2 regions of the Fictibacillus halophilus genome follow, and region 1 is predicted to be linked to the other one. Evidence: predicted binding sites of a transcription regulator. Region 1 holds the regulator's gene; the other holds the start of a gene.
What was found. Region 1 encodes LexA, which represses DNA repair genes until DNA is damaged. Its sites were predicted from a motif close to CGAACATATGTTCG; they were not measured.
Positions count from the first base shown of each region.

Region 2: uvrB (excinuclease ABC subunit UvrB) is a predicted target of LexA. The motif match lies at 1,654-1,667, and genes of this name have one in related genera.

Region 1 is NZ_JAEACF010000001.1:1,193,801-1,197,232, forward strand. It holds gene I5J82_RS06265 (hypothetical protein) at 1-722, shown strand, start outside; gene lexA (transcriptional repressor LexA) at 1,527-2,141, opposite strand; gene yneA (cell division suppressor protein YneA) at 2,302-2,568, shown strand; gene I5J82_RS06280 (YneB family resolvase-like protein) at 2,587-3,231, shown strand; gene I5J82_RS06285 (DUF896 domain-containing protein) at 3,291-3,432, shown strand, end outside.
Region 2 is NZ_JAEACF010000001.1:2,623,043-2,626,474, forward strand. It holds gene uvrB (excinuclease ABC subunit UvrB) at 1-1,579, opposite strand, end outside; gene I5J82_RS13630 (sulfite exporter TauE/SafE family protein) at 1,821-2,693, shown strand; gene I5J82_RS13635 (DUF2198 family protein) at 2,709-2,939, opposite strand; gene I5J82_RS13640 (hypothetical protein) at 3,182-3,367, shown strand; gene I5J82_RS13645 (serine/threonine protein kinase) at 3,390-3,432, shown strand, end outside.

The sequences.
Region 1 (3,432 bases):
ATTACTCATACTTTATGAAATACATTTTTAACAAAACAAGTGCTATAAATTTTAATAATTTGTTCAAAGACATAACCTTTGATCATTTAAGTGTTATTAATGAAATTTTGGCAGAAGATAAAATAAAAAATTTAAAGCAGCAGGAAGACACTACGGATATAACTAACTCTTTAACTGTCGATAAATCAGAACTGGTAGGTAATATGACTCAAGCTGAATTCAGGGCTGTAATTGAGAATGCAATAGAATCTACACATGCTAAAAAAATGGCACCAAAGGATCGTTTACGAGGTTTCTTGTGGATGGTTATTGAGGGTGTAAGTGTAGATATTGCCAAAGCTATTTTAAAGAATTTATTCTTAGGACTTACAATTTATTTAGCAAGCATTGCAGCAAGTAATCATGATTATGAAGTTGCCAAAGAGATTAGCCAAAAAATCAGTCAGAATGAAGATGTTAAAACAGTAAAAAAGGCATTTATTAAAAATCCCGAAATTGAAAAACCTATGGGAGAACTGGGCTTTTTAAGAATAGAGAGCCATCTTAGAAATCGTCCTCAGAAACAATCTCGTTTAGCCTCTCCTGAGCTTGTATCGAAAAATACTGTTGTATTTCCTATTAAGAAAGAGGGAAATTGGATACTGGTTGAAGTTGAAACAAATACAGATGCTTTTATTGGCTGGATTGAAGAATCTAAGCTTATTAAATTTAAATTAAATTAATGTTAACAGGCATAAATTTGGTTACTGTAAAGACCAGTATTTTTTCTGGTCTTTTTTAAATTGGGCTGAATAAAGGAGATTAGTCTTTATATATCCTGAGCTAGAGGGTGCCATTAAAAATGGAAATATTAAAAAACAATGAGTTTGTTAATTTTATATGGAAAAATGCTGAGATTCTAAGGGGACCTTATTTTCATAATTCACCAGTAAGGCAAATTTTAATTTGGCGAAACTGGGTAGTGGCAAGGAAATGGTTCAATCTATTGATAATAGTGAAGGAATTAATAAAGGGTGTTTTTTTACACATTCAATAATGTACAAAAAAGATAGCATATCAATTTTTAATTGAACGAAATTCATTTAAAACGAAGCTAATTGAAAATTTTCCGGAATAATTGTGTTTCAATAAACGAGGCGGAATATCTCGTGAAGAGCAGAAAGCGTCCTTCTGAACGAAAGTGAGGAAGGCTGAGCGAGTATATGGAGCCGGGACAAGTTTGATAGAAATGCATAAAAAAGTAACCCACCCTGCCGACCAAAGCTAGAGAGTTCTTTGATTTATTTTAACGTGAGTGGATGAAAAAACGCAACCTATTATATATAGTCACGTTTTCACCCAACCCTATCTCGATAAATATATAAACCTTTCATCTGTGTATAATTGATTATTACCATCACGCTGCGGTCACTGTTCCAAAAGAACTGAACGATGTCGTCTTTCTTGCATAAAAAGTTGTCGTATCCATGCTGAACGAAGTCAATAAAAAAGAAGCATCTACAGCTATAGACGCTTCTTATGTACAGTTAATGAATGCTTCGATATACGCCGATTACTTTACCTAATATGGTACAGCTCTGTAAGATGATAGGTTCCATTGATGAGTTCTCAGGCTGCAATCGAATATGGTTTTTTTCCTTGAAGAATCTTTTTACAGTCGCTTCATCTTCATCGGTCATAGCCACGATAATATCTCCGTTATTTGCTGTAGGTTGCTGTTTCACAACCACTAAGTCCTTATTAAAGATACCTGCTTCAATCATACTATCACCAACAACAGATAACATGAAGACGTTCTCATCACCAACAACGTGCTCAGGTAACGGGAAGTATTCTTCTACGTTCTCAACCGCACTGATAGGGAGACCTGCTGTTACTTTACCGATAACAGGAATTGATACAGAACGGACAGAGGGAATGTTGTCTTCTAATCCTAAAACTTCAATCGCTCTTGGTTTTGTTGGATCTCTTCGAATAAGACCCTTTTTTTCAAGTCTTGCTAAATGTCCGTGAACTGTTGAGCTTGAAGCAAGGCCAACTGCCTCTCCGATTTCACGAACTGAAGGCGGATACCCTTTTTGTGATACTTCCTCTTTTATGAAAGCCAATATATCCAATTGTCGTCTGGATAACTTAGTCATTTTTTAGCACCTCACCGAATTTTTTATCTATAAAAAGTATATCATGGGGAATTACGAGATACAAACATAAGTTCGAAAAAATAGTTGACACCGAACAAACGTTCCAGTTATTATACTATTAAGAGATGCGAACAAACGTTTGTTGAAAGGGGATATCACAATGAAACAAGGGACAATGCATGTTATTGTATTTTTAGGGTTGTTAGGTGGTATATTTTTTACGTTATCAAATCTTGCCTCACAAGAAGCTCAATATATTGAAGTAACCATACAGGAGGGAGACTCACTGTGGAGTCTTTCTGAAGAGTATAATGCCAAACATCATTATTCCAATTGGGAATTTATAAAATGGGTCGAAAAAAAGAACAGTGTAAATGCGGCAGCTGTTTTTCCAGGTCAGAAAGTAATCATACCAGTCAATAAATAAAAAAGCGGGTTTTAAACAATGAAAGCAATCATTTATTCCAGAGTTAGTACAGATAAAGAAGAACAAATAACTTCATTAGAACGACAAGAAGCGGAATTAATGAAGTTAGCGCTACAATTTAAATTTGAAGTTGTGAATTGTTACCGTGAAAAGGCAAGTGGATTTTCATTAGATCGAGAAGAATTGTTAAATGTATTAGATCTTGCAAGGGATGGAGAGTTTCAATGCCTACTTGTACAAGATGATACTCGTTTAGGCAGAGGAAAAGCAAAAATGGCTATACTTCATCAGTTGATCAAATACAACATTAAAGTATATACACTCTCTAATAATGGAGAATACACGTTAACAGAAGCGGATGAAATGGTGCTTGATATTGTGTCTACTGTAGAAGAATACCAACGCAAGCTTCATAACATGAAGATTAAGCGTGGAATGAGAAAAGCTGTTAAAGAAGGCTATAAACCTCAAAAAAACTTAAAAAATCAAACCGGTGGTGGCAGAGACAAAAAAGAAGTGCCGATTTCTGAAATCGTACGATTAAAGAACATGAAGCTTACATTTCATGACATAGCCTTAACACTTAGAGGGTTGGGCTTTGATGTTTCTAAAGCGACCGTACATAGAAGATACAAAGAACATGTGGAAAATACAGATAACTAGAAATTCCTTTCATTCTGCTGTAGGATAGAGTGAAGAATGCTTTGAAAAGGGGTTTTAATATGTTATCTAAAGATAAAATGCAACGGATAAATGAACTGTCTAGAAAATCAAAACAAACCAATCTAACATCAGCAGAAAAAGCTGAACAAAAGAAACTACGAGAAGAATATTTACAAGTTTTCCGGAAATCTTTCGTTCAAG
Region 2 (3,432 bases), 1.4 Mb from region 1:
TATCTGCATCTAAAATGGCAACGAGAGAGACTTCAGGAATATCTAATCCTTCTCGCAACAAGTTAATTCCGACGAGTACATCAAAAACACCAAGACGAAGATCACGTATGATCTGGATCCGTTCTAAAGTCTTAATTTCTGAATGCAGGTAACGAACTTTTATGCCGAGCTCTACAAAATAATCCGTAAGATCCTCAGACATCTTTTTCGTTAATGTTGTAACAAGAACTCGTTCGTTTTTCGCGATTCTTTCGTTAATCTCACCGAGTAAGTCATCGATTTGACCTTTGATCGGACGAACTTCTAGTGTAGGATCAAGGAGCCCTGTTGGACGAATAATTTGCTCAACCGGATCAGGTGCGTGTTCGAGCTCATACGGACCTGGTGTTGCTGATACGTAAATATGCTGAAACTTTGTGTAACGCTCAAATTCTTCAAACGTTAGCGGGCGGTTATCCTTTGCAGAAGGTAATCGGAATCCGTGATCTACAAGAACTCCTTTTCTCGCTTGGTCTCCATTAAACATTCCACGAATCTGTGGAAGAGTAACATGGGACTCATCGATAACAATCAGTGAATCATCTGGAAAATAATCAAGAAGTGTATAAGGTGTTGAACCTAATGGTCTTAGAGTCAGGTGAACAGAGTAGTTCTCAATCCCTGAGCAAAAGCCCATCTCCGCCATCATCTCTAGGTCGTATCTTGTACGCTGTTCGAGACGCTGTGCTTCTAATAGTTTTCCAGCTTCATTCAATTCTTTCAGGCGATCTTCAAGTTCAGCTTCAATGCGCTTGATCGCTACTTTCATTTTCTCTTCACGTGTTACGAAGTGGGAAGCTGGGAAAATGGCAACGTGGTTACGTTCACCAAGAATTTCGCCTGTTAGTGCGTCCACTTCAGTAATTCGGTCGATCTCATCACCAAAAAACTCCACACGAAGACAATGTTCATCGCGTGAGGCTGGAAAGATTTCCACAACATCTCCTCTAACTCGGAACGTACCACGAGTAAAGTTGATATCGTTTCGGTTGTATTGAACATCTACAAGATCACGTAAAAGCTGATCACGGTCTTTCTCCATGCCTTCTCGTAAGGAAATCACCATGTCTTTATATTCTTCAGGTGAACCTAGACCATAAATACAAGATACACTGGCCACAATAATAACGTCTTTTCGTTCAAAAAGGGATGAAGTAGCCGAGTGGCGAAGTTTATCGATCTCATCATTTATACTTGCGTCTTTTTCAATGTAAGTATCAGAGTGAGCAATGTAAGCTTCTGGCTGATAATAATCGTAATACGATACAAAATATTCAACTGCGTTGTTCGGGAAAAATTCTTTTAACTCACTGTAAAGCTGTCCGGCTAATGTTTTGTTATGAGCAATAACAAGAGTCGGTTTGTTTACTTCCTGAATAACGTTGGATACCGTAAACGTCTTCCCTGTTCCGGTCGCACCAAGCAGGGTCATACTCTTCTTTCCTGCGTTTATATTGTTCACAAGATGCTTGATCGCTGCGGGCTGATCCCCTTGTGGCTGATAGTTTGATTTGATTTCGAACAATTGACTTTGACTCACAAAACCGAACCTCCGTTCCTAAATTCTGGTTACTCAAATTATAGCACAGCCCTCATCCAAAAACCTAATAATTACGAACAAATATTCGCAGAAGTTTCTGGAAAGAAAGTAAAGTGTTATACTTAAAGGTAGGCGCTCGTTGGGAAATAAATTGTATGGGGTCTGACCCCATTTCCCGCTAGCATTACCAAGGTTTTCGGAAAAATTGTAGAAGGTGTGTCCCCTTAAAGGAGTTTTAAAAATGGAGTTTTTTTATATACTGCTAGGTTTATGCATCGGCATCTTTTCAGGCATTTTCGGAATTGGTGGTGGCTTTATTCTGACACCCGTTCTTATTTTATTCGGCATCCCGCCTCTATCTGCGATTGGAACAAGTCTCATGTACTCAATCGGGACGAGTGTTTCAGGAGTTGCTGCACATCTGAGATTTAAGAACATTCTATGGAAACCCGCTGCTGTTCTAGGAGTTGTTGGGATTGGTGCAACACAGGTCGCTCATCCACTTGTAGTTTGGTCAGAAAAGATGGGTTATGACGATACAATCATTCCTATATTTTATATTGTTCTTCTTGCCTACTTTGCTCTTTCCCTGCTTTATAAGCAAACAAAACGCAAGAATAAAACTGAAATCACAACCGAGATCCAATTTTCTTGGCCAAAAGCCATCTTTATTGGATTCACAGGAGGATTCATTTCTACGACATTAGGAGTTGGTGGGGGATTCGTGATGGTTCCAATGCTCATCTCATTGATGAAGTTTCCTTCTAGAAAAGCGGTTGGGACGAGCTTGGTCAGTGTGTTTTTCATTGTAAGTGCTGGATTCTTAACGTACGCATCAAGTGTACAGATTGACTATAAACTAGGCCTCCTACTGATATTAGGGGCGCTCGTCGGCACGCAGCTAGGAGCCAAACTTACAACCATCTATTCCAGTGAACAGATTCAAAAATACCTAGGTGCCCTGTACATCACGATTTTAAGCTCAGTTGTCCTTAAGCTCGTTCATCTCGATAAAGCTGGGCTTGGCATCATTACGCTATATGTGTTATCCATGCTCGTACTTTTTTTGAAAGAAACGATCACTCATACAAAAAGAAAGACGTCTACCTCGTGAAGGTGACGTCTTTTTTTATCTTACTTTTCGTTTTTGTTTGTTATAAATTTTAAGTCCCAGTAAAAAGCCGACGATCGTAGAAATTACGGCCACGATTTGGAGAGGCAAAGGTTGATTCAACCCATCAAAACCAAAAATCATAATAACAACAGTAATCCCTAGAGGTAAGTATTTAGTAAACAACACTCTATTAAAAAGCAGCTGTAAACATAAAGGCAATAAAGCTGCGACACTATACTCCAACATGAAACGAAGAACCCCTCTCCTTGAACACCTCAAAAAAACATCACTTTTGTAAACGTTCTAATATACCTCTCTAAATTTAACAAAACTCCCTAGACAAAAACAAGGAAATTGTTGCGGGAAATAAATTGTTTAGGGTCAGACCCCTTCTCTTTGAAACTTTCTGTTTAAAAGTACGTACAGTAGGATAATGCTTAAAAAGGACGAATATGATTAACAAGTATCTTCAAAGGAGATGATTTTGCATGTTAAAGAAACTATTAAAATCACTATTAGGACACAGCAGCCATAAAAGGTACAGCAGCTCAGGCTACAAATATAAGAAAAGCTACAAGAAATACAGCAGCAGTGATTTTGGCAAAAAGCATTATGGTGGATATGGACATAAGCATTACAAAAAGAAAAAAAGAAGCAGCTTCTTTAGCTCGTGATCTATTTTAAGATATTAACAATATGATAACTGAACTTTGGAAAGGTCTGCAAAGAGCGTTATGGG